One region of the Paenibacillus sp. FSL W7-1088 genome, then DNA from elsewhere that is predicted to be linked to it. Evidence: riboswitches for the same ligand, from Rfam matches in the RefSeq annotation. Region 1 holds a riboswitch; the other holds the start of a gene.
What was found. A riboswitch is a leader RNA that binds a small molecule or an ion and turns the genes downstream of it on or off. The one in region 1 is predicted to bind ZMP and ZTP.
Positions count from the first base shown of each region.

Region 2: it holds a riboswitch for ZMP and ZTP, as region 1 does, so the genes downstream of both, MKY42_RS15565 (tetrahydrofolate dehydrogenase/cyclohydrolase catalytic domain-containing protein) here and MKY42_RS29730 (TIGR01440 family protein) in region 1, are expected to answer to the same signal.

Region 1 covers NZ_CP150216.1:6,565,865-6,577,343, reverse strand. The annotation lists gene MKY42_RS29760 (glycoside hydrolase family 18 protein) at 360-1,583, shown strand; gene MKY42_RS29755 (hypothetical protein) at 1,665-1,919, shown strand; gene spoIIR (stage II sporulation protein R) at 2,212-2,871, shown strand; gene MKY42_RS29745 (L-threonylcarbamoyladenylate synthase) at 3,120-4,313, shown strand; gene MKY42_RS29740 (manganese efflux pump MntP family protein) at 4,486-5,046, shown strand; gene MKY42_RS29735 (low molecular weight protein arginine phosphatase) at 5,171-5,743, shown strand; ZMP/ZTP riboswitch at 5,859-5,940, shown strand; gene MKY42_RS29730 (TIGR01440 family protein) at 6,080-6,673, shown strand; gene glyA (serine hydroxymethyltransferase) at 6,891-8,138, shown strand; gene upp (uracil phosphoribosyltransferase) at 8,565-9,194, shown strand; gene wecB (UDP-N-acetylglucosamine 2-epimerase (non-hydrolyzing)) at 9,233-10,390, shown strand; gene MKY42_RS29710 (AtpZ/AtpI family protein) at 10,577-10,831, shown strand; gene MKY42_RS29705 (ATP synthase subunit I) at 10,824-11,204, shown strand; gene atpB (F0F1 ATP synthase subunit A) at 11,246-11,479, shown strand, end outside.
Region 2 covers NZ_CP150216.1:3,426,699-3,438,177, reverse strand. The annotation lists gene MKY42_RS15600 (hypothetical protein) at 1-668, opposite strand, end outside; gene MKY42_RS15595 (MBL fold metallo-hydrolase) at 984-1,646, shown strand; gene MKY42_RS15590 (winged helix-turn-helix domain-containing protein) at 1,903-2,808, shown strand; gene MKY42_RS15585 (MFS transporter) at 2,848-4,110, shown strand; gene MKY42_RS15580 (nitroreductase family protein) at 4,281-4,766, opposite strand; gene MKY42_RS15575 (nitroreductase) at 4,784-5,368, opposite strand; gene MKY42_RS15570 (MarR family transcriptional regulator) at 5,380-5,862, opposite strand; ZMP/ZTP riboswitch at 6,104-6,185, shown strand; gene MKY42_RS15565 (tetrahydrofolate dehydrogenase/cyclohydrolase catalytic domain-containing protein) at 6,237-7,088, shown strand; gene MKY42_RS15560 (DUF817 domain-containing protein) at 7,255-8,019, shown strand; gene MKY42_RS15555 (undecaprenyl-diphosphate phosphatase) at 8,036-8,848, shown strand; gene MKY42_RS15550 (hypothetical protein) at 8,966-9,658, opposite strand; gene bshB2 (bacillithiol biosynthesis deacetylase BshB2) at 9,926-10,600, opposite strand; gene MKY42_RS15540 (YojF family protein) at 10,624-10,968, opposite strand; gene MKY42_RS15535 (deoxyribonuclease IV) at 11,070-11,479, opposite strand, start outside.

The DNA of each region.
Region 1 (11,479 bases):
GGAGAATCCTTGTTTTCCTCGTGTCTCTCAGATCAGCATTCGATATTCCATTCTTATCGTCCTGGTTACACTTCTACAAATTCTATTGGTTCCTGTACAGAACATCCAATGGCTTGTTTATTTCTCAATGAAATGAAATCGATTTCACAATTAATTGTAAACGCTTACTTTCTTTTAGTTCTATCTGATTTGAAATGGAGAGGATGAGAAGCCATGTGTTTTAACAAGTTTGGCAGTGCAGCGGCTGTGATCAAGGAAGAGGTGCGTAGTGCGGTACGTGGGCCTCCTGCCGAAGTGGGATGTGGGCGAAGGATCAGGTCGCTGAATGATTAATTTTAAACCCAAAAGGAGAGTTTGAGATGAATAAAAATCGAGTTGTTAAGACCCCTTCGATCGTCAACGTGTTCATGCTCTTGTTTTTATCTTTTGCACTAACCGTTTCAACATTTGCCATCGGACCAGCGAAACAAGCTGACGCAGCTCCTCTTCCAAAGAAAATTATTGCTTATGTGGCTGGTTGGGCCAACTGGACCGCGAATGATATTAAGGCAGAACAGCTCTCTCATATCAATTACTCCTTCGCTCTCATCTCCAACGGCAAAGCAACAATCACAAATTCAGATCGTACCAAACTGCAACTGATGGTAGGATTGAAATCCAGAAACCCTGACCTGAAGGTGTTATTGTCTGTTGGCGGTTGGGGAGCTAATGGTTTTTCAGACGCTGCGCTAACGGACGCCTCACGTACAACCTTTGCCGACAGTATTGTGCAGCTGGTAACCTCCAACAATCTGGATGGCGTCGATCTGGATTGGGAATATCCGACCAACCCTGCGGCCGGAACAACTGCGCGACCGCAGGATAAACAAAACTTCACACAACTGCTCTCGAAGGTTCGTGAGAAGCTGAATGCTCAAGGGCAGATTAATGGCAAGCAATATCTGCTGACCATTGCCGCAGGAGCGAGCAGCAGTTATCTGAATGGTGTGGAGATCAATAATATCACGCCTCTGCTCGATTGGATCAATCTGATGACTTACGATTTTCATGGAACCTGGGATGCAACCACAGGTCATCATACGAATCTGTCCGGAAGAGATATCAGTGTAACGTCCGCGGTCAATCTGTTCAGAAATAGCGGTGTTCCCGCGAATAAACTGGTCATTGGCGGAGCTTTTTACGGCCGGGCCTGGACGGGTGTTCAGAATTCGAACAATGGTCTGGACAGGCCCGCTTCCGGTGGTTTTGAACCCGACTACAACACTATTGTCAGCCAATATTTGAATAAAAACGGGTATACACGGTACTGGGACAGCAGTGCCCAAGCTCCTTATCTGTTTAATGGAAATACCTTTATCTCCTATGATGACCCGCAATCGCTCAGCTTGAAGGTGCAATATGTGAAAAACAGCAATCTGGGTGGCATCATGTTCTGGGAGTACAGCAATGACCGCTCAGGTGCGCTGCTTCAGGCCGTATATTCAGAGGTTACGGGTGGTGGGACGGTGCAGCCTCCAAATCCAAGCGGGTACAACTATCTGGTTGCTCAAGCCAATCAGCAAATCGTCTCTGCCGAAAATTAAGGCAATGACCAGCTTGTCGCCAATCGGACGACCGCAGGAGACTGGGAGCTTTTTGAATGGATTACGAACTCCGATGGAACGGTGTCCCTCAAGTCCAAAATCAATAATAAATATGTCACAGCAGATGTTAATGTGGGTGGTGCCCTGATCGCAAAAGCGACAACCATTCAGCAATGGGAGAAGTTCAATCGTGTGGATTTGGGTGATGGAACAATCGCGCTGCAGGCACTTGCCAATAACTTGTATGTAACCTGTGATCTGAATAATGGCGGTAAGCTTGTAGCGAGCCGCAATTCGGTTGGCGGGGCCTGGGAAGCTTTTCGGGTTAATAAGTAACAGAGAAGCAAGGGCATTCATGCAGCATGCTAATTGGAACATCAAGGGTAGGTTAGAGATTTTAGATTGTTCAAAGAAGTGCCAGCCGACAAGCGTTCCATAGGCAGGCGCTTTTTTGATTTTCGTCAGTTTCATGAGCGAGCTAACAGTCTTTTGTTTTAGGTCTAACCCGCCTATTAAAATTTTAGTAGATTTGTAATCTAGCAGGTTTACTTCCGCCCCTTCCGGGCATACTGATAGACATGAGAGAGTTACAGGGATCATGATTACGGGAGCCGAGGGGGAGAACGGAATGAGCAGAAGAGTCGTGAAACAAATTGGACTTATAATTGTATGTCTTATGATGACTATTATGATGTGGGAAGGTCAGAAAACGGATGCAGCTGTGGCGGCCACAGCGATTCCAGAACAATCCATTCGCTTACGTATTCTCGCAAACTCGGATGCAGCGGGAGATCAGTTGGTCAAACGCGAGATTCGTGACGCCGTCGTTGCCCAAATGAATGAGTGGGTAACCGAACTGGAGAATCCGCAAAGTCTGGAAGAAGCGCGTGGGGTCATTCGTCAGCATCTATCTGAAATTGAGGATCGTGTGGGAGAAGAGCTTGCCAATCGTGGCTTAACCTATTCGTATCAGGTTGAACTCGGAGTGGTTCCGTTTCCAACCAAATTATATGGGGGTACCGTATATCCTGCTGGAGATTATGAGGCAGTACGGATAACACTGGGTAAAGGTGAAGGTCAAAACTGGTGGTGTGTGTTGTTTCCACCATTGTGCTTCATAGATGCAGGAACAGGGGATGCACTGGCGAAGCCTGCAACAGCATCAGCAGCTGCCGCAGAGCCTGGGGACGCACAAGCATCTGTGCAGGCAGCTACACCGGAAGCGCGTTTCTTCCTGTGGGATATGGCGGTCAAATTGTGGGATTGGGTAACGGGATTGTTTGCATAACTGAATGAACATGCTGCTGGATATAAGCTTTATCAGGGGACTTCGATTCAGGGAAGTGCCCTTTTGTTTTATCATAGGCTCGAGTCAAAGATCGCATGATGTTAATCGCTGGGAAGATTCAGACCGCATCCTTGGGCAGAGCAGATATGTTATAATTATAGGAATCAGAAAACATAAGTGAATAAGGCATCGCGGAAGTGTGATGTCTTGCATTAACTACCCTACTGAAGTTTAGGAATGATGGATATATGACAAGAGAGAACAAGCAATTGCATCAGTCTTCCATGAAAGGCATGGAGAACGATGAACGTACAGAGGAAATGGTTACGAGCATGTGGGATGTCAATGTACTGCTAGCCAATGAGAACACGGATGATGTGGCAAAAGGGAGTGCGTATAAACAGGCTCTTGTTTACTTACAGGATGCTGCAGCCTGTCTTCGTCAAGGGCAGACCGTGGCATTCCCAACCGAGACGGTATACGGTCTGGGTGCAGATGCTCGCAGTACAGCTGCGGTGGAAGCTGTATTTGCAGCCAAGGGGCGGCCTTCAGACAATCCGCTGATTGTTCATATTGCACAGCGTGACCAGTTGGATTCGCTGGTCACAGATGTGAATGGCACAGCGGAGGCTCTGATGGCAGCCTTCTGGCCGGGGCCGCTTACGCTTGTGCTGCCGGTTAGGCCAGGGGCGGTATCCCCGCGGGTTACCGCCGGTTTGGACACGGTGGCCGTGCGGATGCCGGATCATCCGGTGGCCTTGCAGTTGATCGCGGCGGCGGAATGCCCGGTCGCCGCGCCGAGCGCCAACCGCTCCGGGCGGCCAAGCCCGACACTCGCCGCACATGTGCGCGAGGATCTGGCAGGCCGCATCGGCGGCATCGTGGACGGCGGCCCCACCGGGGTGGGCGTCGAGTCCACGGTGGTGCAGGTCGGTGACGACGGTACTGTCACCATCCTGCGCCCTGGCGGCATTACGGCGGAACAGCTGTCCGCCGTTGCCGCCCGTGTCGCCACGGACCCGGCGCTGCTCGCCGAGGGGCCCGGTGGCGATGACAGCCCGGCGCCGCGCTCGCCGGGCATGAAGTACACGCACTACGCGCCCGCAGGTGCGCTGTGCGTGGTGGAGGGGCCGCCCGCAGCGGTGGCGGCCTGGATCAGCGCCGCCCTCGCAGAGGCGGCGCAGCGCGGGGAGCGCACCGCGGTGCTGGCGTTCGCCGAGCACGCGGAGCAGTACCGCGCCGATGCCGTGTTCTCGCTGGGCGAAGCCAGCGAGCTGGAGGAAGCAGCGCGCCGGCTGTACGCCGCGCTGCGCAGCTGCGATGAGCAGGGGGCCACATATATTGTGGCTGAAGCCTGCTCGCGCGAAGGGCTGGGAGCAGCCGTCATGAACCGGCTGCTCAAGGCGGCAGGTCACCGACTCATTCAGGTCGGTGACCGATAGCTCCCTTTTTCCATAATATCGCTATGAATATTTCCCTCTGGCACCTGACCTCTAGCCACGACTAGCCAATCATTCTTTGAATGCAGCTATGGAAAACGCCTTCTCAGGTCATGTTTATGTTCTTGTCCGCATATGGTGTACAAGAACCTTTACGTGACTTGGGGGTATGGGGATGTGGGATGTGTCTGCCCATGTAGGGCAGTTGGTAACCATTTTGATTATGGCCGTCGCTCTCGGACTCGACGCGTTCTCACTCGGCATCGGGATTGGTATGAAGGGCATTCGGATGAGAGACGTATTGCGAATCAGTACCGTAACGGCCCTGTTTCACATCATCATGCCGCTCATCGGCATGTACACGGGCAAATACGTCAGCTCCCTGCTTGGTGACATTACGACATATGCAGCTGGCGGTCTGCTGGTCCTGCTCGGCGCCCATATGATCTTGAACGCTTTCCGGGAGGGAGACACCAAACTGGTGGATCATCGATCTCTGCTCGGTGTGATTCTGTTCTCACTGAGTGTCAGTGTGGATTCGTTTTCCGTTGGAGTCTCGCTTGGCATGTTCAGCAGTGATTTGGTGTTAACGGTGCTGGCTTTCGGTGTCTGTGGTGGAGTAATGTCCGTCATGGGTCTGCTGTTGGGACGGCGTGTGAGTCAAAACATGGGGGATTACGGGGAAGCGGTCGGCGGAGCGATCTTGCTCGCTTTTGGACTTTTGTTTATATTTTAAAATACACCGTTAATAATGATTACAGCCTAGTGCAGTCTTCGATATATAGTTATGAGTTTCATTGGTTCAGATGGAGTTTCAAACATGATTCGACAACATTTGCAAAATGGGGAGGCTAACCACAATGAAACATATTTTGTTTGTATGTACAGGGAATACATGTCGCAGCCCCATGGCGGAGGGACTTTTACGTAAACTGGCGTCTGAGCGGGGCATTCAGGTGGACGTTCGTTCCGCGGGTGTAGCCGCAACTACGGGCATGCCGATTTCCCGTCATGCGGAGGCCGTATTAAGGGATCACAACGTTGAGGGACCGCCTCATTCGACGCTCTTGAGCTCTAACCTGGTCGGTTGGGCCGATTTGATCCTTACGTTGACACGCAGTCATAAACAGCATGTTATGCAGGTTTTTCCTGACTCTATACACAAGACGTATACCTTGAAAGAGTATGTGGAAAATGACGAACAAGTCCTGAATGATCTTCAGGAACTGGACAGCCTGTTTGCGACAATGGAAATGAAACGTGCGCTAGGTCAGGAAATTTTGGCGTCTGAACGTGAGCGGGCGATCGAGATCAGACAACGCATACCGAGCTTTGATATTTCGGATCCGTTTGGCGGCAGTCGTGATGATTACAACATCGCTGCGGCAGAGATTCGGACTGCACTCGACAGACTTTTGGACAAGCTGGATTAATTGGATTTGCTTAATCATTCCCAGCTGCCGATGGTTTTCCATATAAAAACGTACACGGGATGTAAATTACCCGTTGATTTTAAACGCAGGTTGTTTTATGATGAATGGGAAAACAGGGATCCGGTGTAACTGGCGACGAAGTGGGCATAACCACGATGGAGCACCGGAACAAACGGCCGGTCGCCTGGGCAAAAGAGCAATTCTGCGGTACCCGCAGACTGCTCTTTTTTTCGTCTTTCATCTGATTATTCGCTATAATAGTACCTGAAATGCCATGTAAGAATACCAAGGGCAGCCAAGAGGAAGCCGGGCATGATTTTATCGGGAGGCGATAGGATGACTATTGAGTTAGATTCGGAACAACCCGGATTGCATGAACAGACCGCATCCATTCTGCGTGAACTGGCGCTTGCCGGACAGCTTGGACCTGGACAGATCGTGGTGATCGGTACAAGTACAAGTGAAGTTGCGGGCAAACGGATTGGTACAAGCGGTGCGGTTGAAGTGGCGCAGCAGCTTCTTGCGGGTATACGCGAGGTGCAGCAGGAGTTCGGTTTTGATGTTGTATTCCAATGCTGTGAGCATCTGAACCGGGCACTGGTTATGGAGCGTTCATTGCTTACACGTCTTGGATTGACTGAGGTTGGTGCAGTACCCGTGCCCAAAGCAGGCGGTTCCATGGCATCCGCAGCGTATCGTTCGCTGACCGATCCATGCCTGGCTGAACATGTGCAGGCCCATGCGGGACTGGATATTGGGGAGACGATGATTGGCATGCACTTGCGGCATGTGGCAGTACCCTTCCGAACATCACTCCGCTACATCGGTGATGCCCGAGTAACTACAGCACTGACCCGTCCGAAGTTGATTGGCGGCGAGCGTGCAGTGTATCGTATGGAAGAGCAACCAGATTCGACATTTTGTGACTAACGTATAAACCGAAACGATTGGTTACACTCCTGACTTCGATTGCATCACCATCTTACGATCGCTGTTATCCCCAGATTTTTTTTGAATCTCTTATATAAGGGGAAATCCGGTGATAAAGGCGAACGCTCTGCTTCTCCAGATTGGTGTTGCACTCTCCGTTTTCGTGTAAACATGATTTCGCTTTATAACTTCACTTATAACTGGGAGGAATTTAATCATGGAACAATTGCGCAAGAATGACCCGGCAGTACTGGAAGCGATGAATCTTGAACTGAAACGTCAACAAAACAACATTGAGCTGATCGCGTCCGAGAACATCGTAAGCGAAGCGGTAATTGAGGCAATGGGATCTGTACTTACCAACAAGTACGCTGAAGGATATCCGGGCAAACGTTACTACGGTGGTTGTGAGCATGTTGATATCGTTGAAGATATCGCCCGTGATCGTGCCAAAGAATTGTTTGGAGCAGAACATGTGAATGTTCAACCTCACTCCGGTGCACAAGCGAACATGGCAGTATACCTTGCGGCTCTGAAACCAGGTGATACCGTTCTGGGTATGAACCTTGCGCATGGCGGACACCTCACACATGGTAGCCCGGTTAACGCTTCCGGATTGCTGTACAATTTCGTGGCTTACGGTGTACAAGAAGATACATTCCTGATTGATTATGATGAAGTGCGCAAAGCGGCATTCAAACATCGCCCTCGTATGATCGTTGCAGGTGCAAGTGCATATCCGCGTATCATTGATTTTGAAAAGCTTGCTTCCATCGCTAATGATGTAGGTGCTTTGTTCATGGTGGATATGGCTCACATCGCAGGACTGGTAGCTGCAGGCTTGCATCCAAGCCCGGTTCCACATGCGCATTTCGTAACGACAACAACTCACAAAACGCTGCGTGGACCTCGTGGTGGTATGATTCTGTGCCGCAAAGCTTGGGCAGCAGCCATTGATAAAGCGGTATTCCCGGGTTCCCAAGGTGGACCTCTGATGCACGTAATTGCTTCCAAAGCGGTAGCATTAGGTGAAGCACTGCAACCTTCGTTCAAAACGTATGCACAAAACGTGGTGAAAAATGCACAAGTATTGGCTGAAACGCTGATTGCTGAAGGATTGAACATCGTATCCGGCGGTACAGACAACCACTTGATGCTGATCGACACACGCAGCGTGAATATCACAGGTAAGGAAGCCGAGCATGTACTTGATTCCATCGGCATTACCGTGAACAAAAATGCAATCCCGTTTGATCCAACCAGCCCGTTTGTAACGAGCGGTATCCGGATCGGTACACCTGCTGCTACTTCCCGTGGTATGAACGAAGAAGCAATGGTAGCCATTGGTAAGATCATTGCCAAAACATTGAAAAACCCTAAAGATGCAGCTAAATTGGATGAAGCCCGTGCGGAAGTAACGGCGCTCACCGACAAATTCCCACTCTACACAGATCTTAAATACTAAAAAAACTTGCTCGTGCTGTTTGTATTTGAGATGTTCTAAATGTAAACATACAGACGGAGCAAACCGAAAGAACCTGAAGAAGCGTAGCGCTCGCCTTTATCACCGGAATTCCACCATTTATTAATGGATCAAAAGAATTCTGGGGATAACAGCGATCAGAAGGTCATTCGGTTTGCGGAGCTTCATAGTGTTTACACATTTTTTAACATTCAACTGACATAACAGCGAGAGCAAAAAGGACCGGATGACTCATGTTTCCGGTCCTATTTTTATAGGATTTGGTTTTCTGTAATGATTAAGTGCCCTTTGATGGTGTAATTCGGTGTAGGTGATGATATAATATACAGGATTTATCGGGCCTATGAATGGTGATTAGGCATATTTGGTAATGCTGAACATGAAGAACATACCGGAGGGACAAATTAGATGGGAAAATTAGTAATATGTGATCACCCTTTGATTCAACACAAACTGACGTTTATACGCGACATGCGTACGAATACGAAAGATTTTCGTGAATTGGTGGATGAAGTGGCTACACTGATGGCTTATGAGATTACAAGAGATGTTGAGCTGGAGACTATTGATGTACAGACACCAGTAGCTGAAACACAAGGAAAAGTCATTTCCGGACGTATGCTTGGGCTGGTTCCGATTTTGCGCGCGGGCCTTGGAATGCTGGATGGTGTTGTGAAATTGTTGCCAGCTGCAAAAGTAGGACATGTAGGTCTGTTCCGTGACCCGGAAACCCTGCAACCGGTTGAGTACTACACCAAGCTGCCTACGGACGTTACAGAGCGTCAGTTGATTGTCATCGACCCGATGCTGGCAACTGGCGGTTCTGCCATTGCTGCTATTGACGTGCTCAAAAAACGCGGTTGCACGCAAATCAAAATGATGAACCTTGTTGCAGCTCCTGAAGGCGTAAAAGCTGTTCAGGATGCACATCCGGATGTAGACATCTACGTTGCTGCACTGGACGATCGTCTGGATGATCACGGCTATATCGTTCCCGGACTGGGAGATGCAGGAGACCGTCTGTACGGCACTAAATAAGCATATTGCATGCTGAATAGAAAAGGGGCTTTGCTTCAATGTCCAAGAAAATTAAAGTCATGACAATATTCGGGGTGCGCCCGGAAGCCATCAAGATGGCTCCGCTTATTTTGGAACTGCAGAAACATCCCGAATCTATTGAATCGATCGTATGCGTTACTGCACAGCATCGTCAGATGCTGGATCAGGTTCTTGAAGTATTCAATATTCATCCAGACTACGATCTGGATGTGATGAAAGATCGTCAGACGTTGAATGAAATTACGATTCGTGTGCTGGGAGGCCTGGAGCCGGTTTTGCGTGAAGCAAAGCCGGATATTGTGCTGGTTCACGGTGATACGCTGACAACGTTTGTAGCCAGCTATGCTGCGTTCCTGCAGCAGATTCAGGTGGGTCATGTGGAAGCAGGTCTTCGTACGTGGAACAAGCTCTCTCCATACCCGGAAGAAATGAACCGTCAGTTAACCGGAGTGCTTGCTGACTTGCATTTTGCGCCTACGGACTGGTCGTCTTCCAATCTTGCCAAAGAAAATAAATCGGAGTCTAGTACGTATGTCACAGGCAACACGGTAACAGATGTGTTTCAATATACAGTACGGCAGGATTACACACATCCAGTACTAGATTGGGCACAGGGCAAGCGTCTTGTGTTGATGACAGCTCACCGCCGTGAATCCCAAGGCGAGCCTCACCGTAACATTTTCCAGGCCGTCAAACGGATTGCCGACGAGTTTGAGGATATTGCCATCGTGTATCCGGTGCATCTAAGTCCTGCTGTGAAGGAGCCGGCTCACGCGATCTTGGGGAATCACCCCCGTATTCAACTTATTGATCCACTAGACGTGGTGGATTTGCATAACTTTTACCCGCATACTCACTTGATTTTGACAGATTCAGGCGGTTTGCAGGAAGAAGCGCCTTCGTTTGGTGTGCCTGTTCTCGTCCTTCGGGATACTACGGAGCGTCCGGAGGGAATCGAGGCTGGAACACTGGAGCTGGTGGGTACCGAAGAGGAACGTGTATATGAGCGGACCAAAGCTCTGCTTACAGACGAAACACTGTATGCAAGCATGAGTCAGGCTGCCAATCCTTATGGTGATGGACATGCTTCGGAAAGAATTGTCAATGCGATTTTGCATCATTTTGGTGTGAATAGTGAACGTCCGGAATCATTTCACAGAAAATTCAAAAAATAATTCATTTTTTCTGACGGATTATTATAGGGTACAGCATACAGTTAAACTGTACGGTTTACGCGGGTTTATGGGCTCTGATGGCCTGCATTCCCGTCGTTTTCCCCTTTAAAACGCTAAAATCATTCAATTGACAAAGGCTCTCATCATTCAGTAAAATTAACTGGGATTGCAAGGGTGGCGTGGAAAATGGCCGATTCGAACAAACCAAATTCATCCCGTAACCATGACGATAATGTGTGGAAAGCGATGGGGCTCGTGACAGCTTTTGGAATCGAGATTGCCATTCTCGCTGTTGCCGGATATTACGTTGGCTCCTGGTTGGACAAGACCATCGGGGGTAGCGGAATATGGATCGCCGTAAGCGTTCTCTTTTTTTTGGCAGCAGGCGGCGTAAGCATCTACTTTATCGCGAAAAAATTCATGGGGGAAAGTGATGAGTGAACTAACCAGATACCGCAGATGGATGACTGTTTTCATCATGTACTTTCTTATGATTTGTTTTCTCGCAGCGGCCTTTCTGCCCCGTGTGGAAACAATAGCTTTGGGACTGGCCCTTGGAACGGTGATCAGTTGGATCAACGCTTCGTATCTGGGTCGCAAAGTCAGGAGAATGTTGGATGGTGCAGCGGAAGGAAACCTTAAGCGAGTGAACCTGGGATTTTTGACTAGAGCAGCTCTCGCAGTACTCGCTATTTTCATGGCGATGCAGTATCCGCAATACTTCAATTTATATGCGGTTGTAGCTGGCTTGGTCATAGCGCAATTTTCCTTACTATTTATAGGGATATTGTTGTCCCGCAAAGCAGACTCATAGTGGTGCTGCAAGCTTTCGAATGAGAAAGGGGTGAGAAAAATATGCATGAATCTCCGATAATTAACCTGGGTGGGTTCCATCTGGATTTGTCTGTTCTGCTGATGCTGATCGTAACATCCGCCATTGTATTTATTGTTGCAAAGCTGGCTACGCGGAACTTGTCGGTAGAGAATCCGGGCAAAATGCAAAACTTCCTGGAGTGGGCGATTGAGTTTGTACGCAACCTGATCTCGAGCACGATGGATATGAAGAAGGGGCAGCATTTCCTTACCTTG
Region 2 (11,479 bases), 3.1 Mb from region 1:
GTGCTAAGAGGCTCCAATCTATTTATTTCTTCATTTAGCTGTGAGAATGGAACCTTTATATCTATGAATCCCTCTGACAATTCTGCAACTTGAGAGGGATAAAATCGAACAATTATACCATTATCGTAGTAATAAAATGGTGTGGAAGAGTTTATTGGAATATCATATATACTCTTTTCATAAATTGTAATTCCCTTATTATACTTGAGCTGAAGGTTATGAGATAAAATAGACATAAGATTGGCCTTTTTTTGATCAGAATCTACTACATCGTATAATGTAATTCGGTCACCTGTTGCAAGATCAAAATTATAAATAATGGATACATATGTTCCTATATTATCATCGCTGTAATTAAGTCCATCTGTGTAAGCTACAGATAATATTTTATTATTATTGTACATTGTTTTCACGCTCGTTTTGTACCAAGCTACACTATTATTCTGTTGGAGTGCCTTATTGCCATTAGCTACTTCTACTGTATGTTCCTTTAAAGTATCATTTATTTTTTTTATAACTATTGCATTTCCACCACTAATTTGAACATACGGTTGACCTTTATAGGTATGTACAGCGGTTTTAATTGTTGTTGAAGCTTCCGTTGAATTTGATGAGAATAATACGTAACTCGTTAAGAATAATAGTGTTGCCAAGATTAATTTCTTCAATATGACCTTGCACCTCCAACATTTCTATACCATCTGTGTATTTACTCAATAATAAAAGTTTACCATTTTGAATTCAGTTTTTTGCTCAAATTATTGTAGCTGTGTAAGCTAAATGATCTCCCCTCCTTTTTTTTATTTTCCATTAATTTTATTTTTGAAGGAACTGTCTATATCTCAAAATGTCATCTTAACACTTTTTTTTAAGAAGTTATATCCTCCCCTTCCCTTTTTTCTATCCCATATCTTTTTAGGAACTTGATTCGTTTACAAAGAGATACTTTACTTATCAATTTCTTTCTACGGAGGACGAATATTATGGAAATTTCAAAGGGAGTCGAAATGCTCCATCTGGACTATCACGGGAATGTGATCCACCCTATTCTTTTAAAGGATCATGAAATGACTATTCTAATAGACACTGGTTTTCCAGGTCAATTTGAGGATTTACGTGTGGCAATAGAGCAGGCTGGCGCTTCGATAGACCAACTAAATGCGGTGATTTTGACCCATCAGGATGTGGATCATATAGGGAATCTTCCGGAGATTTTGCAGACACGTGGCAACGCTATTAAAGTATATGCACACGAACTGGATAAGCCGTACATCCAAGGGGAACTGCCTCTGATCAAAGATAGTCACCTGAACAATCCCCCGAAGGGTACAGTAAACCATACTTTAATAGACGGTCAAGAACTGCCGTTTTGCGGCGGGATTCGCGTTATTCACACGCCTGGGCACACACCCGGTCATATCAGTCTTTATTTGAAGGAAAGTAAAACGCTCATTGCTGGGGACTCCATATACAGTGTAGACGGTATGCTTAGGGGAATTCACGCTCCGACTACACCGGATATGAATGCAGCAAAGCTTTCGTTGAAAAAGTATGCAGATCTCGACATTACATCTGTCATTTGTTACCACGGGGGATTAAGTAATGTAAAAGTGAAAGATCAGATCGCAGCACTCATCCAAGATTAAAATTTCAATATACACTTTTGGAGAGTGAGAGTATAAATCAGTTATTTTAAAATCGGACTGCTCATTTTGCTGTCAGTATAAATCATAAAGACGATTCTTCAGGTGCTCGCCCACCCGTGGAACGTCTTTTTTCGTTGAAGAGAATAGGTAACTCTTTGGGCATTTTTGTTGCAAACTTTTAACTGTTCGTATACAATGAAACAAATTAGTAGTTCTATAAATATAGAACAAGAAAGACGAGGGGAAAATTCGAGCTATGAACTACAAAGTGGAAGTTGATTTCGCGCCCATTTATGAATGTGTAAGCAGCCTGACGGTTTTCATGAGCAAACAGAATCACAATGCTCTGGATGCTGGAAAACTATGGGTCAGAGAAGTACAAGATCGGTTCGCACCTACCAAACTGCAACAAATGCGGGAGACGATGAAACTTGTAGGCGATTTTAGCCTTGCACCTTATATTTGGAGTTGTCCTGGAGAACGGTCAGTTAGTGGTTTTTTGGATTGGCTTGAAGACCTAACCACAGGCCAGCTATATGACATCGCTGCTAACGTGAAGTTGTCCGTTCCCTCCAATCTCCCGGAACTGCGCAGTCGGACATCCGAAGCGCTACGTGAATGGGATGCCCACTATTTCAGTCAAATCGATTCGGCGATTATCGAAGGCCTTGCCTTAGAAGCTGAAACCAGACGGTCCAGTCTTAACGGAACCAATGATCTTGAGGTCTATGAGGAAGCAACGGAAGGTATGCGTCTATACCCTACCCCTCTCCTCAAACAAGTGATTCTAATCCCTCAATATCATGCTCGTCCCTTTGTCACCTCAGCCATCTTTGATGAAGTGATTTTCACCAGTTACTCTGCCGATATTCTCCCACCAGCAACGGGCCGGCCTGAACATCGGTTATTGCGTCTAACACGAGCATTGTCCGATGAGACCAGATTATACATCCTCCGCCTGTTGGCTGGAAAGCAGTTAACATTCACTGAGATTGTAAGCGAGGTTAAACTTTCTAAGAGCACAGTACACTACCACCTGATTTCATTGAGGGCAGCGGGGCTTGTCATCGTGCATTATAACCAGAAAACGACCTCTTACAGCTTACGTCTTGAAGCACTCAACAAGCTTTCGGAACAGATCTCAGCTTATATTGAAGAATGATGATAATGCCCTTTAACCTACACACACGGAGGAACACTCATGCTTAAGCGCAGTTATTATGGTTTACTAGCTACGGTCACTCTGAGTTCATTTGGTGACGTATTTGGTCTTCTGGCTATGGAATGGCTTGTTTATGAAATAACCGCATCTAAGATGGCCATGGGTGCGATGGCACTAAGTTTTAGTATTCCAGAAGTGGTCATTCGATTGCTTGGCTCGCCGTTATCCGATCGGTTACACCGTGGGCGGTTCATGGCAGTGCTTGCTTCTGTTAGGTTGCTTGCTCTCTTATTACCTCTGACTCTGGGACTCGTAGGCCACTTGCAATTATGGCACCTTTTTCTGGCCGCAGGACTAAGCGGGGCATGTTCTGCCCTATTCATGCCCACCGCAATGGCCATTATTCCCGGAGTATCAGATGAACGCAAACTGGTGCGTGCATTCGCGGTGATCGACGGTTGCCGTAATGCAGCTGCATTGTTGGGCCCAGCCTTAGCCGGAGCACTTACTGCCATAGCTGGGGCATTGCCAACGCTGGGCATTAACGCCGTTTGTTACACCGCCGCCATTGTCACGTTGCTCTATCTGCCCACAATGCAGAAGCCAGTAGCAGCCAAGTCCTCCTTTTCAATTAAGGCTTATCTCAGAGATATCCATGAAGGCTTCTCCTTTTATCGTAGCTTCCCGGCCATGCTTTCGATTATGGGAATGGTTTCGATCAGCAACATGTCTTCTGTAGCGATCTGGACGATGATGATTCCTTTTGTTCGCGAAGTGTTAGATCGGGATGCCGCTGCTATGGGTACACTCACCACGGCTTCAGCATGTGGCACATTAATAGGACTTTTGGTCATCTCGTGGATGGGCGAAATCAAAAGACGACGGACAGTCATGCTGTGCAGCCTAGCCGCCATTGGGCTTTTTAACGCCTTACTGGGCGTATTCCCAAGTTACCCGTTTGCGCTCGTTGCTTTATGTGCTGCTGGTGCAGCAGGACCTTTCTTTAGTTCTCTCAGTTCCTCATTGCATGGCACGCTTGTCCCTGGACCTCTGCAAGGCCGAGTCAACTCAATACGGTTTCTCATTGGTGGTGGACTACAGCCTGTAGGTGCTTTTGCAGGTGCAGCGGTTGCAGAACTCTATGGTCTGCCTTTCTTATTCTTGTCTTTGGGCCTGCTCCCATTGCTTTGCTCAGCCGCCGCAGCTTTCCTTCCAAACCTGAAGAATTTAGATGGTGATTTATCTGATTTACGGAATAGAACACAATTCAATTCGTATAACAAGGAAATTAAAACATTATAAGAATATCATTTATATAAAATAGATGAATCTCTCGATTAGTCGTGTGAATCCGTTCTAGCTAACTTGTAAATTACAAATCGGATACACACCCCATAAAAAAAGAACGACAATCCCGATCAAGGCATTGACGTTCCTCATTCATTTGATTTCTCTTCCCTACATCTTGCACGCTACAACAGTTCGAACTGAAGCTGAGGTTCAGTTATCTCAGCTTTCCCTTCGGGCTGTTCAGTGCCATATCCCAATTCCAGAACCGCAACAATGCGCTCGTTGCCCAGCACGCCGAACGTTTCAGCACGACTCCGGTCGTACATCCAGTCATGCAACGTACTGCGCACACCCAGGCCCTGTTCATGTGCAAGCAAACGGAAATTTTGGATCAGACAGCAGACGGCTGCAAAGTCCTCTTCCCGCTTATGATGATCCGCCTCTTCCTTCACCAAGACAAGAAGATAGGCTGGAGCGTACTCCTGCAATCCCTGCATGAGTTTCCCATTACGGTTATCGGCAAAAATAAATCGCCACGGCTCACGGAGTCCATCATTTGGCGCCCAGACGGCGTGATTGAGCAATTCGAGAATTAGCTCCTGCGACACCGGTCGATCCAAAAAGTCTTTTGGACTGTGTATGCTTCCTAGCAGATCGGTCAATTCCATTTTTACATCCTCCCCTTCTATGTAGTCTGACGCTGCAATACAGTCCACTTCTGCTCAGCTGGTGTTCTTTTTCGGCTTCTTGGCGCTTTGTCGTAATATCCCATATGAAGAATGCCAACAAATCTTTCATCCTCACGCAGTCCAATTCCTCTGAAAAAGCCTTCATTTTGAATCATGGACTCTGTATCCCACAGCATTCCTAACCCTTGTTCCCAGCCCAACAGTTGGAAGCTCTGCATCATCCCGCAGGCAGCCGCATAATTGCGGTCATTGGTCAGACGATCCGGTCCTACAGTCGACATAACAATGACGTGAGCAGGAATATCGGTAAACCTCTTTTTAAACACATCCAGCAGTTTTCCCGGAATCAACTTGCCGAGCTTGCTCTGCGACATCTCTTTCAGCATGCAGTCCACCAACCGTTTGCGTGCTTCGGGAGTTCCGGCATAAACAACACGCCATGACCCAGCTTCAACAGATGGTTGAAGTCGTGTGGCCTTGTGCAGCAATTCAACAACCAACTCCTGCTCCACCGGTGCAGAATTGCATTTACGAATACTTCTTCGTTCCCTGATCAATGCTGCCAGACTCAAGTGTTCCACTCTCCTTCAGTTTATCTGGATTCCATATGCATGCTGCTGTCTTGAAGAAATTGATGTATGATTTTCAGCTCCGGTTCCGAATATTTGTCCAAAGCACGATAGAACCGTTCAGCCTCAAGCACATGTAAACGTTCATGTAGTTCAAAGATCTTTTTTCCTTGCGGCGACAACCGGAAATAGCTCTCCTTCTTGTTGTCATTCATTTTCGTACGTTTGACGAAGCCTTCCTCCAGCAGTTTGTTGCCGATCTTGGTAATGCTTGCTTTGGACAAATTCATCGCGTCGGCAATACCTGTGTTGTTAATAGGCTCATGCTTGCCAATGCAGTCTATCATATGAACCGCGGTCAGGTGCTGTGGGATTTTGTCGATGCTTTCCCGCTGGGCGATACTTAGAAAATGTTCAATTTCCGTATCCTTGTGATTCTCATATACATGTAAAAATCGAATAAATTGGTCATACACTAACTGTTTAGTTCGATCGTTTGAATCCATTCAGTTATCGCTCCTTATTTACTAATAAACAATAAAAAAACCTTAAATGATTAAACTAATCCAGGAATTCAATATAAAATAGTTTACTGGTTAACAATATATCACAACTGATAACCGTTATCAACTATATGACGAAGATTGTGGCTACCTGGAAAACTGATACCCTATACAAATCAAAGTGAAATCCATTAACTATTGAACAATTCTTCTTTTTCAAGTACTATCAATCTAAACAATTTAAACGATCATATGTAACTGGCGAACACGGTGAACCGTGAGGGAGCATATGGTTTTGTAATAAGCCGTACGCCTGGGCAGAGGTAAGGAATATTTATTTCCTTGCCTCTTTTTTATGTTGAAGGGGCGATGTGAAAATGAGTACTGACACACTGATCTTAAATGGACAAACGGTAGCGGATTTTATGAAGGAAGACATGGCCTCGAAGGTTGCTATTCTGAAGGAAAAAGGCATTCAGCCTTGTCTCGCTACCATTCTCGTCGGAGATGATCCTTCCTCAGCAACCTATGTGCGTATGAAAGGAAATGCTTGTGCGCGCTTAGGCGTGCATTCCATTAAGGTCGTTCTTTCTGCGGATACCACCACAGATGAATTGATTCAAGAAATTAACAAGCTCAATGAAGACCCTTCTGTACACGGTATTTTGCTTCAGCACCCTGTACCGAATCACATCGATGAAAGAGCAGCTTTTGATGCCATCAGCATCGAGAAAGACGTTGATGGTGTAACGACCCTTGGTTTCGCACTTAATGCTTTTGGAGAAGCCGAATTCCCTTCCTGTACCCCACAGGCTATTATGCGTATTCTGGATTTCTACAATATTCAGATCGAGGGCAAACATGCAGTTGTCATCGGAAGAAGTCCAATTCTGGGCAAACCTGTCTCAGCCATGCTGCTAAACCGGAATGCAACGGTGACGACCTGCCACTCCAAAACCGTGAATCTGGAGGAAATCGTGAAGCTTGGCGATATCATTATCGCAGCCGTAGGCAAACCCCTCTTTGTTAAAGGAGACTGGATTAAACCAGGCGCTGTCGTTATTGATGCAGGTTATAACAAAGGCAATGTCGGAGATGTGGACTACGAAGCTTGCTTCGTTCCTTCTTCAGCAATTACACCTGTACCGGGCGGGGTTGGTCCAGTAACGATTGCGACGCTCATCGAACATACGATTAAATCTGCCTACAAGTTGTCTGAAAATGCATAATTGAATTAGCGCAAAAACCAGGTCCCTCCAGTGACGAGGGGCCTTATTTGTATTTGATTAAGCTCGAATTGAAAATAGGAAAATATATAGATCTTTTTTTCTCTTTTTACAATCGGACCATATCTATATTATTATGAACAAGGCTTGGGAAGGAGATAAGCATAACTTGAAACCTTTAGTACAGCTCCTGCATTTTGGTTATCATCAGGCGATGAGTTGCATTTTTCCTGTGGCGATCTTTGGAACGTTGGCCCTTTCTAGCGTAATTCAGATACCCTTTCTTTATCGCTATGATGCCATTCTGCTTGTTTTATTAACAGTCCAATACCTTATGTACCGGAGCGGATTGGAAACACGTGATGAAATCAAAGTCATATGTATATTTCACGTGATTGGATTGGTACTGGAGATGTATAAGGTGTGGATGGGTTCCTGGTCATACCCTGAGCCTGGTTATACCAAGCTCTTTGGTGTCCCTCTTTATAGCGGATTTATGTATGCAAGTGTAGCAAGCTTTATGTGTCAAATATGGCGCAGATTGCGTATGGACATGACAGGCTGGCCGGGATTTGCATCTTCGGTTCTGTTAGGGGGAGCCATCTATATCAACTTTTTCACACATCATTTTATTCCCGATTTCCGTTGGTGGTTGACCGCTCTTGTATTTATTGTTTTTCGAAAAACATGGATTATCTATCGGGTACGATTAACTACCTATCGAATGCCGTTAACACTCGCTTTTATCATCGTCGGTTTTTTCATCTGGACCGCTGAAAATATAGCTACATTTTTTAACGGCTGGAAATACCCCGACCAGCATGATTCCTGGCAGCTGGTCAGTTTTAGCAAGATCAGTTCATGGTTCCTTTTGGTGATTATTAGTGTCATCATTGTGGCCCAACTGAAATATGTCAAAGCCAATCGAAAATAATAAGTAGGAGGATATAATGGAAGACTTTATTTTATGGTTGAAATATGTGTTATTAGGTATCGTACAAGGGGCTACAGAGCCTATTCCGGTTTCTTCAAGCGGTCATTTGATTATCGTTCAACGATTGCTTGGCATGGAGCAGAACGGATTATCCTTTGAAATTTTGACGAACACCGCCTCACTGATTGCCATTATGTTTATCTTTCGGGAAGATATCAAAAAGCTTATTGTAGGAGGCTGGCGATTCCTAGTTTCTCGCAATGCGGAGTACAGAGCAGATTTTATGTTTTGTGTATACATAATTATTGGTACCCTGCCTGCTGCGATCGGGGCTGTGCTGTTCAAGGATAAAATTGAGGAAATCTTCACTTCTGTCTATACGGTTGCGATTAGTTTACTGATTACAGGGGTTGCGCTATGGCTCATTCGAAACCTTCGTGGGCGCAAAAGAGATGGAGATTTGTCTGTGAAAGACGCCATACTGGTGGGTCTGGCTCAAGCAGTGGCTCTTATTCCGGGAATAAGCCGCTCCGGTGCAACAGTCATTGCATCTATTGCTGTCGGGATGAAACAAGAAACGGCGTTGAAATTTTCCTTTATGCTCTACATTCCGATTAGCATCGGCGGGGTAATATTAGGTGCTTCTGACATTGTAACCGATCCGCACCGAGCGCAGTTGGCTATCCCTTACATTTTAGCGTTCATTACGACCCTTATCGTAACCTACTTTTCAATGAGATGGTTCATGGGAATTATGGCAAGAGGGAACTTGATTTACTTTTCATACTATTGCTTTGTCGTCGGAATTCTTTTGCTTATTTTTTTGTAAACTCGAATTTCCTTGCAACGTATAAGGGAACAACCCTCAACAGTGGGTTGTTCCCTTTTTATTGTTTTCCAAACTTGACGATCCCCGCCCTACTCGCAGATTCCGTACGAATACTCATTAAAGCTCTCCAACAACCATGGAACCCATGCCATTCGGGTCATCCATTTGTTTATGGGTGACGAGCTCTCCATGTTCGTTGAATCCCTTTATTTCATACGGAATTGTTGCGGACGAGGGTAGTGATACAAACCAGATTATGCTTTCCGGCCCCACCTCAACCATCTTGGCTTCGGTAACTACTGGTTTCTCATCCCCCTCGAACTCGACAGTTACACGCTGAATAGCCGGGTCTAATATATGTCCAAACAGCATAGGGAAAGGTGTCGATATATGATTCAATTCAGGTATGCTCATATAATCCATTGCAGACGTGAATTGAGATGATTCACCAATAGAATATCCGCCACCCCAAGCCCACTTCCATCCGAATATTATTTTCCGAGCATACTCCATCTGAAGATTGCTGTTATTCTCTTGGCCGGATTTTTGTTTAAACAAAATTATGCCCCCGTCTACCGGTTCTTGATGAATGATGTGTAATGAATTATCATTATTTCTAAACTTCTGAATCGCTTCTTCAGCAGTTTTCCCTATAGGAATATGCATCGTTTCACTCATTCCCATTGCTTTGGACATGCGCCGATCGGCTAGTCCGCCAGGTCTGTCATTCACATAAACAAATGCGATGCATGATATGAGCAAAAGTAAAATGAGTATCGCAGTAATTCGAATAATTCGTTTGCTTCGCATTTTTGGTCTCCCCCCCTGATATCAAATCATAATTTTCTGTTTGCGGCCGTGTCGTTTCATGGGTTTCCTCATTCTCTGTCATGGGAGTTGAAACCGACTCATTGGTTTGTAGAACGAAGTTCTTTCAATTGTATCACTCTTTGCAGGAACTCATCAGATTATCTCCCTCACTCCAATTAACACTCAAACAACATCACATGTTTAAAACGAAAAAAAGTCGCCATAATGGCGACTTTTTACGTGAATTAGATTGTACAGATTGTAAAATTAATCGAACTTATAGGTCCAAAATGCTTCTCTTCCAAACCGATTTCGGATTTGTTCATCGTCCAATTTCCCCTTGCCGACAAGTTCCGGCGCTTGGAATTGTGAACGGTGAGCTCGAATCGACGCCATTTTCTTGGCAAGGAATCCGCTCACGTCTTCAATCACATCCGCTTTCCCGATGCTCTCCTCGTGATTGTTCGAGAATGCACAGCAGTAGACGATAGGTCTCTCTTCAGCGGGTAATCGGCCAATCGTTCGCGTAACCGCAGCTCCGGTTGCATCATGATCGGGATGTACGCTATACCCGGGATAGAACGTAATGACCAGTGACGGTTTAAGCTCCTTGATGAGCGCCAAAATGTGGCCATCTAGCAGCTCAGGGTCTTCAAACTCGATCATTTTATCATGAAAACCGAGCATCCTTAAGTCTTGAATACCAATCGCATTGGAGGACTCTATGAGTTCATCCTTACGGATTATTGGCAAGGTGACCCGGTTGGCAAATGGAGGAATGCCCATATTACGTCCCATCTCCCCTAGAGTCAGGCAAGCATAAGTGACTTGAGCACCGCCTTCTATGTACTTCGCCAACGTTCCCGAAGCAGTGAATGCTTCATCATCCGGATGGGGAAACACAACTAAAATGCGCTGATGTTCAATCTGTTTGTTATTCATGCTTATTTGATCCTCCGCTTTCATCAGAACAATTCCCGACTAAGTTGTAAAGCTACAACCAGCTTTCCTTGACTATCGTGACCAGCCAGGATGAGTCGTTCTTGTTCCAGCTCGTCAATGTGTGTAAGTCCTTCAGCGTATATCCAGCCGTGAGTGGTTTTTAAACCAACTCGGTATGGGCCTGTGCCCGAGATAGATCCTTGCGTATATCGTATGACCGCATTGGAAATGAATGCCGACCCCGGATGCCTTGTGCTATCGAAGTGACTGGCGTAAGCACCTGACGTGAGTTCGAGGTGTAAATATAGGTCCTGATCGAGAAGTTGATTGATCCGGTGTTGGATGTCTTGAGGCTCTATTGGCTGCATGGCGGCCTCCTTTTTAGTATAAAATAACGTTCTACATCCATTTTAACATATGTCCCGTGAGAATAAACATGGAATGAGTGAGCGAATGTTTAGAATACTCTCTATTTACTGTTTTCTAAAGAATCCTCTTCCTTCTGCACGGGTTCGGAGCACTCTCTTCTTAACAAGGCAATTTCATGTCGATAAGGTGCACTTTTATATTTTATTTTGCCAATCGACGGCGTCTCAAGCAGTTTCGGAAGTGACACGAGCTGGGGATGATGTACGATATAATCCAAAGCCTGGAGTCCGATATGTCCGTGTCCGATGTTCTCATGGCGATCTTTCCTCGATCCCCGCACATTCTTGGAATCATTGATGTGCAGTACTTTCAAGCGATCAAGGCCAATTACCTCGTCAAACTGCTCAAGTACCCCATCAAAATGATGAACAATATCGTATCCGGCATCATGAACATGACAAGTATCCAGACATATGGAAATCCGTTCATTCCGCTGCACGCCATCGATAA